DNA from 2 places in the Nostoc sp. 2RC genome. Region 2 is predicted to be linked to the other one. Evidence: riboswitches for the same ligand, from Rfam matches in the RefSeq annotation. Region 2 holds a riboswitch; the other holds the start of a gene.

What was found. A riboswitch is a leader RNA that binds a small molecule or an ion and turns the genes downstream of it on or off. The one in region 2 is predicted to bind cobalamin.
Region 1: another riboswitch for cobalamin. It lies ahead of GNE10_RS28235 (energy-coupling factor ABC transporter permease); the one in region 2 lies ahead of GNE10_RS25415 (DUF1636 family protein).

What each region holds. Positions count from the first base shown of each region.
Region 1 covers NZ_JACKZU010000356.1:1,799-5,113, forward strand. Annotated here, with positions in the region: gene GNE10_RS28230 (response regulator) at 1-1,364, shown strand, start outside; cobalamin riboswitch at 1,566-1,706, shown strand; gene GNE10_RS28235 (energy-coupling factor ABC transporter permease) at 1,732-2,508, shown strand; gene GNE10_RS28240 (energy-coupling factor ABC transporter substrate-binding protein) at 2,495-2,797, shown strand; gene cbiQ (cobalt ECF transporter T component CbiQ) at 2,794-3,315, shown strand, end outside.
Region 2 covers NZ_JACKZU010000288.1:757-9,851, reverse strand. Annotated here, with positions in the region: gene GNE10_RS25430 (GNAT family N-acetyltransferase) at 1-42, shown strand, start outside; gene GNE10_RS25425 (response regulator) at 210-2,537, shown strand; gene GNE10_RS25420 (carbonic anhydrase) at 2,789-3,607, opposite strand; cobalamin riboswitch at 4,208-4,351, shown strand; gene GNE10_RS25415 (DUF1636 family protein) at 4,670-5,080, shown strand; gene GNE10_RS25410 (hypothetical protein) at 5,176-5,334, opposite strand; gene GNE10_RS25405 (TonB-dependent siderophore receptor) at 5,602-7,716, shown strand; gene GNE10_RS25400 (ferredoxin) at 7,760-8,632, shown strand; partial or broken gene GNE10_RS25395 (ABC transporter substrate-binding protein) at 8,678-9,095, shown strand, end outside.

The DNA.
Region 1 (3,315 bases), on a different contig from region 2:
GGAAAAGTGTCACCGAGCTTTTGTTTAACGAACCTTCACCGGAAATCGAAGCGGCTCTTTTAGAAGTTATTAGTAAAGGTAAATGGCAAGGCGAGTTAACTAAAATTACAAAAACTGGTAAAGAAGTCCTTGTTGCTAGTCGTTGGAGTTTAGTATCTGATGAAGAGGGAAAGCCCAAATCAATTTTGAGCGTTGACACAGATATTACTGAGAAAAAACATTTAGAAGCCCAATTGTTTCGCGCTCAACGTTTGGAAAGCATCGGCACATTAGCTAGTGGCATTGCCCATGACCTAAACAACATTTTGACGCCGATTTTGGCAGGAGCGCAACTATTACCGCTGAAATTTCCCGATGCTGATGAACGAACTCGTCATTTATTGGAGATTTTGGAAATCAACGCTAAACGTGGAGCTGATTTAGTGAAACAGGTGCTATCTTTTGCACGTGGTGTGGAGGGAAAACACATTACTTTGCAACTCAGGCACTTAATTGTAGAACTTGCCAAAATTCTCAAAGAAACATTTCCCAAATCCATAGAAGTTAGCGTTGACATACCGCAGGATTTATGGATGGTTTCTGGAGACAGTACCCAACTGCATCAAGTATTGATGAATCTGTGCGTTAATGCTCGTGATGCTATGCCCAATGGCGGTAATTTGAGAATCTCTGGAGAAAATCTGTTTGTTGACGAAAATTATGCGCGGATGAACCTGGAAGCCAAAGTCGGCCCTTACACAGTGATTACTGTCTGTGATAATGGAGTCGGCATTCCTGGGGAAATCTTAGACAGAATTTTCGAGCCATTTTTTACCACAAAAGATGTGGGACAAGGTACGGGGTTGGGGCTTTCCACCGTGCTGGGAATCATTAAAAGCCACGGGGGTTTTGTCAACGTCTACAGCGAAATCGGAAATGGCACTAGCTTTAAAGTTTACTTACCAGCTGTGGCGGGAATGGAAACACTAACGGTAGAAGAGTCGGTTCCTCAAACAGGACATGGAGAGTTGATTTTAGTTGTGGATGATGAAGCCGCCATTCAAGAGATTACTAAATCCTCATTAGAAGCCCACAACTATGAGACCTTAATTGCTAGTGATGGCATTGAAGCGATCGCACTCTACGCTAAAAATATGGACAAAATTAGTGTGGTGTTAATCGATATCATACTGCCTTCCTTGGATGGTTTAACTGTCATCCGTACCTTAAAAAAAATTAACCCAGAAGTCAAAATTATTGCCAGTAGCGGATTAATGTCCGATGGTAAACTTAGCGCCGTCACTGACATCGGTGTGAATACGTTTTTATCCAAACCATATACTGTCAAAGAATTACTACTTTCTTTGGAAAAAGTAATTGAATAATGCCCAATGACGGCAGTTGCTCCACTTGGGGAGACCCCAAGACCGCACTGCCTCCCCCATGCCCCATGCCCAATGCCCAATGCCCAGTCACCAGTCAAGGCTTCGACTCCGCTCAGCCTTGACCCTGAGCGAAGTCGAAGGGTCAACACTCAACCACCACAAGTCGTTATGCTTTTTTAACACGCATTCCGCTCAATGGTGATATAGTTAACTCCAATCGGTTCTGATGGGGAGCAGCCATCGGACGCAAGGGGGAAAGTCCGGTGAAAATCCGGCGCTGTCCCGCAACTGTGAACCCAAAATGGATGAGTCAGGATGCCCGCCGGTTAGAATCAATTGGTTTACATAAATCTGCGAGGTACAGATTATGAACAAAAAACGGGCGTTAGTTAGTCTAAGCCTGATGGGATTTATCAGTTTTTATTTAGTAGTTGGTTTAGCCAAACCCGCCTACGCTATGCACATTATGGAAGGTTTTTTACCAGTGCAGTGGGCAATTTTTTGGTGGGTTGTGGCGTTACCGTTTTTTATTTTAGGATTGCGTAGTCTGACTCGCATTACCGAAGCTAACCCGCAATTAAAACTACTACTAGCCTTGGCTGGTGCTTTTGCTTTTGTGCTGTCAGCGTTAAAAATCCCCTCCGTCACGGGTAGCTGTTCTCATCCTACGGGTACGGGGTTAGGTGCGGTGCTGTTTGGCCCCCTGACTATGTCGGTTTTGGGTAGCTTGGTTTTGTTGTTTCAAGCGTTGTTACTGGCGCATGGCGGCTTGACGACGCTGGGAGCAAATGCTTTTTCGATGGCGATCGCCGGGCCATTTGCCGCCTATTGGATATATAATTTGACAATTAAGTTTGGTGCTAAAGACAAAATTGCCATTTTTCTGGCAGCTGCGATCGCGGATTTACTCACCTACGTTATCACTTCTATCCAACTTGCCCTAGCTTTTCCTGCACCTGTTGGTGGGTTTATCGCTTCATTTACCAAGTTTGCCGGAATTTTTGCTATAACTCAAGTTCCCTTAGCAATTAGTGAAGGACTATTAACTGTATTGGTATGGAACTGGTTGCAATCTTATAATCCTCAAGAATTAGAATTGCTGAAATTAATCAAACGGGAACCCCAAGGAAATGAATCAGTCTAAAAAAGGGTTGAGTAACTGGCTATTGGTAGTAGCTGTATTAGCCTTAGCAATTGCACCACTAATATTTGTACGCGGTGGAGAATTTGCTGGTTCCGATGACAAAGCTGAAAAAGCAATTACTGAAATACAACCTGGATATAAACCCTGGTTTAAATCATTTTTTGAACCCGCTAGTGGGGAAATAGAAAGCTTATTATTTGCTTCGCAAGCGGCTTTGGGTGCTGGAGTCGTTGGTTATGCAATTGGGTTGTATAAAGGACGTTCCCAACAACAAAAACGTGAAGAATGAGCCTGCAAATAGATACGTTAGCTTACACTAATCGACTGCGAAGGTTGCCACCAGAACATAAACTGATTTTTGCATTTACTACCCTTGCTATTTCCCTTGCTACCCATCCCTTAGTACAAATTTTAATAGTGCTTTGGATGAGTATTTGGACAGTGATTTATGCCGGAATTCCGGCTAGAGTTTATTTTCGGCTGTTAATGTTCACCATAGTTTTTTGTTTGACAAGTTTACCAGCCCTAATGGTGAATGGAGTTGCGATTCCTGATTTACAAAGCGTCAAATTAGATTCGTGGTATGGACTAACTTTCGGACACTTCTATATTTATATCAGTCATAGTGGCAGTATCCAAGCATTGGGAATTTTAACCAGAGCATTAGCCTCTGTTTCTTGCTTATATTTTCTTATGTTAACTGTCCCTTTCACAGAGATATTACGAACTCTCCGGTACTTACGATTTCCAGTACTTTTAACCGATTTATTATTACTCATGTATCGGTTTATTTTCATTCTGTTGAAC
Region 2 (9,095 bases):
ATCAAAACCGGGTTCATAGCCCGACCTTCAAAAGAAGTGTGACCATAACTCATAAGCCACCTTTGCATCTAAGACAGCAAATTTTTTTGTGTTGGCTGTTGATGGTTGGCTGTAAATTATTTATTTATATTTTTTTGTTGTAGAAAATTAACTATTTAGTCTACTATCTTTTTTGGGGAAGGTAGCAAGTTATATATTGGGCAGGTGCGATGAGAATCTTGCTAATCGAAGATGAGGAAGTTTTAGCAAGTGTCTTGTTGAAGTCTCTGACTAAACAACACTATATTGTCGATGTGGCGCAAGACGGGCAAATGGGGTGGGAATACACCCAAAATGCCAATTACGATCTGCTGCTCATAGATGTAGGATTGCCGAAACTGGACGGAATTACATTGTGTCAGCGATTACGTTCCGGTGGATGTTTTACTCCAATTTTGTTAATGACAGCCAAAGATGGTACTAGAGAACGAATTCAGGGACTTGATGCAGGTGCAGACGATTATCTCATCAAGCCTTTGGATTTGGGGGAACTGCAAGCCAGGATACGGGCGCTGTTGCGTCGGAGCGATCGCCCCATTACCCCGATACTAGAAGTAGGCGGATTACAACTAGATCCTAGTAGTTGCGAAGTCACATATCACAACAAACTCATAGAATTAACCGCCAAAGAATACAGTTTACTGGAGTTATTTCTGAGGAATCCTTCGCGTGTTTTTAGTCGTGGAGATATTATTGAGCATTTGTGGACTTTTGACGACCCACCCCAAGAGGAAACCGTAAAATCACACATCAAATACTTACGACAAAAGTTAAAAGCAGCCGGAGCAGTAGATTGGATTGAAAACGTTTATGGTTTGGGATATCGCTTGAAAGTCGGGGGAACAGGGAACAAGGAACTCTTAACAGAAACTAAGGAGCAGAAATCGCAAGTTGCAAGTCCTCAAGTTGAGGAGCAGTTTCAGCAAGCAATGGGTGGTTTGTGGAAACAATATGAAGGGTTGATGATGCAACGGTTGGCGGTACTGGAAGAATTAGCAGCCGCACTTACTCACAAATCAATGCCCAATGCCCAGTTATACAAATCCGCAGAACGAGAGGCGCATAAATTAGCTGGTGTTTTGGGGATGTTTGAACAAGACAATGGCACTCAAATAGCGCGGGAAATTGAACAAATTTTAGGAAAAGATGGCAATTTGTCTTCAAGTGAAAAGCGGCAATTGCTCTCACTAATTGAAAATTTGGGCAAAATAATTAATCAAATGGCGCAAAAGGTAGATAATCAAACTACTACGCCCATCGCCCAAGAAATTTGTAATCAACTAATATTAATTGACCCCAATCTCCAACTCGGTTCTCAGTTGCAACAACTCGTTGAATGCATGGGAATGTGTTGGCAACAAATTACAAACTTAGAACATGCAAAAAACTTTTTGCAAACCACATCCCCAGATTTAGTAGTACTAAATGTAGATGAAGTAGGACGGCGTCAAGAAAGTTTAGCACTACTATCAGAATTAGCAACTCGTACTCCACCAGTACCCGTACTGGTGCTGGCTGGGAATGATGATTTAGTGGAACGCGTAACTTTTGCTCAGTCTGGGGCGCGGGGTTTTTTAGCCAAACCTGTAACAGCTGCTCAGGTGTGGAATGTTTCGTCTCAGCTATTACAACGTACTCGCTCTTTACGGATTAATGTATTGGCAGTAGATGACGATCCGTTGATTTTAGCAGCACTGCGCCCTATGTTAGAGCCTTGGGGTATGCGGATGACAGCATTGGACAATCCCCTGCGTTTTTGGGAGATACTGCAATCCACTACACCAGATTTGTTGATTTTAGATGTAGATATGCCCCAAATCAATGGTATTGAGCTTTGCCAAGCAGTTCGTACCGATCCCCAATGGCAAGAATTACCGATTGTGTTTCTCACTGCTCATCGAGAAATCAAAATTGTACAGCAAGTGTTTGCTGTGGGAGGAGATGATTATGTAATTAAACCGGTTGTTGGAGCCGAATTATTAGCACGTATTACCCACCGTTTAGAACGTAGTCGTTTACTTCAATCTCTTTCTACAAAAGATTCTTTAACTGGACTAGCAAATCAATTCCAGTCTCGCCGCAATTTAGAACACCTGATTACTCAAGCCCAGAAAAATCAGCAATCTTTTTGTTTGGCAATTTTGAGTGTGAATGATTTACGTCAAATTAATATTAAATATGGTCACGAACTTGGTAACCAAGTATTACAAAGATGGAGTCGTTTATTTCAATCAGCATTTTGCAGTGGGGAAGTGTTAGGTTATTGGGGTAATGGAGATTTTGTAGTGGGAATTTCTGGATTGACAAAACCAGAAATCAATCATCGTTTGAGTGAAATTTTAAGTACCTTACGCCAGCAAATATTCACAGCTGTGGATGGCGATCGCTTTCAGGTAACATGTAATTTTGCTGTAGTGGAATACCCCAGTGACGGACTCACAATTCAATCTTTATATCAAGTCGCTGCTGGGTGTAACATCGCAGAACGCAGGAGATAGCAGGCAGAACGCAGAAGATTAAAAAAGAGGAAAGTGGGGAAAACTCAGCCATGCTATGTGTAAGTAAGCCAATCCACGCTAAAAAAGCATAATTACACTAGCATAGCTGTTATGGCAATAGCCAACGCGGTTAGGACATTAACAGAAGATAAAACTTAGACACAACAAAACTTTTCACCCAATCACTATCTCCCCAGTCAACAGTGAACACCGATATTATTCACAACTGAAAATAGGATTGCTATATATTTTTACTTTGTTGTGGAGCCTCGATAAATTCGCTCCATTTGTTCTGGAGAAAGTACTGTCATTGGAAACCCTGTATCTGTAGAAATTGGTGGTTTGTGAAAAGATTGAAATGCCTGTTGTTGATTTTTAGTGAAAGGTCTTTCACCATTGCTGGTAAAAGGTGGGCTAGATAACCTCTCATCTATCTGTGATGGAGAAGGCTGATTCAGCAGCAAGACATAAGCGTGCTTTTGTGCGTCGTATGTTAAAACTTCTCCTGTCTCGATTTGATAAATCCAAGCATAAATACTTATTTGTCCTTGGTGGAGTTTGGAGCGAATCACTGGATAAGTGCGTAAATTTTCGATTTGGGTGAGTACATTTTCAGCAATAATTATTTCTAAGAGATCTTCGCCTTCGTAGTTGCTGTAATTATCTTTTACTAATCGTCGCGTTGCCTCTGCATACTTGAGCCAGTCATGTACAAGGGGCATTTCTACCCGTAAGCTGTCTAATTTCATTAAGCCTTTCATCGCACCACAATGCGAGTGACCACAGATAATAATTTGTTGAATATCTAAGGCTTGAATAGCATATTCAATTGTTGCTCCTTCACCGCCATTAGTCGCACCATATGGTGGAATAATGTTGCCTGCATTGCGAATAACAAATAACTCTCCTAATCCAGCTTGTGTAATCAAGTTGGGATCGATGCGCGAATCAGAACAAGTAATAAATAGTACTCTCGGCTTTTGACCGTGAGAAAGTTGTTCAAATAGTTCTTCGTTAGCGGGAAAGTAACTACTTTTAAATTCGCGCAAACCTTTAATTAATTTTTTCATAGATGCACCTAAAACCAGGAGTAATGCTTGAATATTTCACGAAAAAGTTGGTTTTCAATGACTAGCGCCCAGGATTTGCCGATTTGTTACGCTGGAGTCCAGGAGGAATGGGCGTTGTAGCATTGGGAACAATTGAAAAATTAATTTACTTAGCAAAATTAATACAATAGTAGTCTGGCAACCCAAAAATGCGCTTGTGACGGATGTAAAACCTTTGCCCTTTGCCCTTTGCCCTTTGCCCTTTGCCCTTTCCCCTTTAAAGAGCTAAGTCACGAAAGCGAACTACTAGTGCCAGGAATACTGCTCTTTCAAATCCCCGTCCTCAATTCCTCCCAATACCTAGTACTCCTCACTCAAAATTTATTGGGCATTGATTGTAGTATAAAGCAGAAGGGCGATCGCTTAGTTATTCCTAAGTTGTTTTTTCCGCAGAACCTCACCTTACTTATGGCAATTTCAAATAATTTGTTAATGGGATAGGTTCATCTGAGTTGTGCCTGCACGAACCGCGATCGCCCCAACCTCTGCTGATTTTAATACACTGTAGATTACTTTACGTTTTAAATAGCAGCTGCAATTTAGCTTATTGCTGTGGTAATATCTACTCAATACCAATTCGGTTCTGGTGGGGAGCAGCCATCAGAGGTAACGGGGAAAGTCCAGTGTAAATCCGGCGCTGTCCCGCAGCTGTAATGAAGCTTATGCTTTAAAGTCAGAATGCCCGCCGAAAGTCCTACAAACTCCCATCTGCGAGGTACAGGTGAATAATCTCATCAATACTCTTTCTATTAATCAAGATTACTGTCTCATAGTCTCAGACATAGATTACGCGCTACAAATTTCTATGAGATTGTAAAAATTTTTCGCACATATCAATACTTAGGCAGAAGGTTATAGATACAACGCTAAAAACTCAGTTGTATCTTCCTCTAACTTTTGCATATTTACGTTATCCCCACCCATAGCTAACTTTGCGCCTACACTTACCGCAAGTTAGGAGTCTCCCGCTTGCAGTATGCGTGAGGCTAATTCGTCGTATCAATCCCCAAGGCTTGAAAATTAATGAACAAAAAGCAACATACTCTATTTGTCTGTACAACCTGCGCCAGTGTATGGCAAGATGGCAAACCTGTTGGTGAGAGTGGCGGACAGCAATTATTACAACAACTCCAACAACTTGCACAAGATTGGGAATTGCAAAATCAATTCTTCATTCAAGGAGTTGAATGTATGAGTGCTTGCAACCATGCTTGCGTTATCGCCTTACAAGGAGAAGAAAAATTCACCTATCTTTTTGGGAATTTAGCAGTTAATGATAGTGCATCCGCCATACTGCAATGTGCCACTCAATACTACGACAATCCTAATGGTTTACTTCCTTGGTCAGAACGTCCAGCACCTTTAAAAAGAGGTATCTTAGCAAAAATACCACCCCTAAGTAAGTGGGGAAAATTAAACATAGATTGCTGTTAACTGATTATCAGTAGTCCATCAAGTTCCTAGTCAGGACTTTAGTTTTCAACACTCTCAACACTAAGGTAATATCAAGTCCGGCTAAATGCTTGTCATTACGTACCACTTCGTGGAAGCAAGCTACGCGTAGCGTCTCGTAGAGAAGAGAAGGGTACGTAGCGATAGCGAAGTGAAGTAATCCCAGAATCCTTGCGATTGCGTCGTTCCACTTCGTTGCACTCGCAATGACATATCACAAGTAATTTACCGGACATGATATAACTCCAAAAAATCAATTATTGCGCTTGGGGTTGTTGACTGCTGACTGCTGACTGTCAACCGTCAACAGTCTTCTGTGGAATATTTTTTTACTTGGAAGTCCCTAAAGTCCCGACTAGAAATTTGGGAACTAGCTTGTAAATAGCACTCTATCAATCGTAATCATTATCATTTTTTCCTGGCTGAGAGTTTTTTCCGAAAAAGCTCAAATATTTGCTTGCAACCAACTTTTAGTGATACAGGTGACTTAAATACCAATGTGTATCCGTACTGAATTTATTGCCAGATGGGGAACTCAACTTATCGTTTCTAGTTTGGCCATCACTGTAGGGATGTTATGGGAAAATTCCAGCATCATCGCCACAGAAGTTACACCCACATCTGGTGGTTCAGCTAAAACACCAAAAAAGACATTGAATCAATCAATAGGCCAAGCACAAGAAAAAGAACCAGATATTGAACTCACAGTTATTTACAAACTACTCAATGAACCTGTTTATTCACCCTTTCGTCGGGAAGGGACAGTAAAAGATTCCACTCGTCAGGTGTATGTCATCACTACTGAAGAAATGGAAGCGCAGGGTGTAAAAACAGTCAGAGAAGCACTGCGATTTCTCCCTGGTATCTTGGGTGACGGTACGGTTGGGACAGAAGTAAATGCTTTAAGCGGTCAATTTATTCGCGGTTCTAATACTGGTCAAGTATTAATCTTATTGGATGGTAGACCAATTAATAATCTTGGTAGTGGTGGTTTTGACCTTGCAGAATTTACCACTAACAATATTGAAAGAGTCGAAGTGTTACCCGGAGGCGGTTCAACACTTTATGGTTCAGATGCAATCGGAGGGGTAATTAATATTGTTACCCGTCGTCCTACAGAGAAAATCACCACAGAAACCAAAGTCAACATTGGTGCTTATGGACTCAACCAACAAAGTATTCAAAATAGTGGGAAATCTGGTGATATATCTTGGGTAGTTGGTTATAACCGTACCCAAGCACAAAATAATTATCCCTTTGCTATTCCTGAAGCTAACTTTCAAGGAACGAGAACAAATAATGATGTACTCTACAACAATTTTAATGTCAAAGTAGAAGCAAATTTAGGAAAACGTAATACCTTAAGCCTCTCAACTTTATATTTAGGCAAACAACAGGGAGTACCAGGAGGCGTACCCATTCCTTTACCGCAATTTGGACAGGGATTTTTTAACTCTCTCACAGACAATAATCGCAAATACACAGACCAAGTTTTCACGGATTTAACTTGGAATTCTCAATTAGGCAACGGCAATGATTCGTTGTTAACAACTAGGGTTTACGCTGATTTTTTCAACACTCGTTTTGATAACCGTAGCGGGGCAATTACCTCTCAAAACCGCTTTGATACAAAACAGGATTCCTATGGTATTCAACTCACCCATAATTGGAATGTTGGCAAAAATCAGACTTTAGTTTATGGCTTTGATTATCGAAATACCAATGTACGCAACACCACATTTAGTTATAGTACAAATATCAGCAGAGAAAATTATGATGATGCCGTAGGTCAGGGGGCGATTTTTGGTAAATATGAAATTAATTTTTCTCCTAGTTTGAGTGTGAATTTAGGAGTCAGACAAGATTTTAGTAGCTTAGTCAATGGTTCATTTACCTCACCGTCAGTAGGAGCAAAACTAGCGGTTTCCAATACAACTACACTCAGAGCGAATTATATCAAAAATTTTCGCGCTCCCGCGATCGCCAATTTATTTAACAACAATCCTACTAATATTGGCAATCCCGATCTCAAACCAGAAAAAGGTGATAGTTTTGATGTAGGTATTGACCAAAAATTAGGTAATATTGGCTTGTTGAGGCTGACATTTTTTAGTAATAGAATTTCCGATACAATTGCCTTTAAAACCTTAATTCCGCCTGTGAATGGAAATACAGGAACTTGGGAAAATATCGGGTTAGTACAAACTACAGGAATTGAAGCTTCGTTAAACTTACAATTAGCAAGGAATGTCTATGCTTTTGTTAACTACACAGCTAACGATCCGCGTATTTTGGAAAGTGCTAACCCCACAGAAATTGATAAAGAATTACGGTTTGCAGGTGCGGATAAATTAAATTTAGGTGTGTCTTATGAAAATCCCCAAGGTTGGTATTTTGGTGTGTTGATGAATTCTTTAAATGGATATCCCACTAATAATACTAATACAGAGTTTTTACCTGGTTACACTACTTTTGATTTCAAAATGCGTGTACCGATTAGTGATAATTTGATTTTAACTGGTAGCTTAGATAATTTGTTTAACCAGCGTTATCAGTTGTTTCCTGGTTTTCCTGATGGAGGGAGGGTTTTTCAGGTGGGTTTGAGTTCTAGGTTTTAAGAAAAAGAATTGTCTCACACAAAGACGCAAAGGAGATTTAGAAATGAGTGAGTTTAATTGTTGGGTGACACCAGTTAATGAGGTGGTGCGGGAAGATTTAGCGACGGGAGGGTTTGTTGAGTATGAATATTTTGATTGTAAAAGTGATGTTTTAGCATCATTATTATATACTTTATTTGAACAGAATTGGCAGCAGGTTGGTGTTGGTCATATTGTTCAAGGTAGCGTCTTAGAATTGGAATTTCATGCACCACCAAAGCTTTGTATTCTCTATGATGGCTATTTGACGGTGGCGGCTGAAGGTTGGCATTTGCACTTGTGTATTGATACTAATTTTGGCGGCCCTTTGTGTAAGACTCCTGTGGAAGTGAGGAAACAGCGTTTAGTTAGTCGTGCGGCTTTTTATCGGCGATTTAATGCAGAAGAAAGTCCTAGAAGTTGGGGAATTCAGTTTTGGAATGGTGCGAATGAGCAATTGATGACAATTTTATTACCTAACCCTTTAGTGGATGGAGAAAATTTATTACCAGAGGGTAAACCAAATCTAGCAAAATTAGCACTTTATGAAGATTTAAGAGATATTTATGTATTAGGTAAACAACCCATACCCTTTACTAAAAATCCTCTCAAACATTCCTATATTTCCGTTTGTACTTCTACTCGCTGTCTTCCTTCCCGGAAATGGCAACCAACATTTGATGCACTAAAATCAGCTGTAGAAAATACAGGTTTAGACATCGAAGTCAGAACATCTGGCTGTCTAGAAGTCTGTCAACTAGGGCCAGTTGTCTTTTATTCCAATGATAGAACTTGGTACACTCGCGTTAACCCCAATGTTGCAGAAAACATTGTTAACGAACACCTAGTCAAAGGTAACAAAATCACTCCAAACCTCTACCCACCCCAAACCCCTTAATCTCCCCCTAACTCTCTGCGCCTCTGCGTCTATGCGTGAGATAAAATGTTAAAACTCCCACACCAAAAACCAATCATTTTTCTCTGTCAATTATTCCTCATTACCACCCTCATCATCGGCTGTCATAACACCACAATTCACACATCAACTAACACCTGCATTCAAAACTATAACCCCAAGCAAGATTACTTTCCCAACAAAATCAAAATCACTCATGCCACAGGATTGGCGGTAGAATATCATAATAACTACAAAATAGTTACCATTAAAAATCCTTGGCAAAATGCCAAAACCCAGTTTCAATATCTTTTAGTTCAATGCGGAACTCCCACACCCAAAGGATTTAATCAAGCACAGGTAATTACGGTTCCCATTAACTCTATAGTTTCTCTATCAACTACACATTTACCACACCTAGCTAAATTAGGTGTAGTTAACAAGCTAGTTGGAATTAGTAATAGCA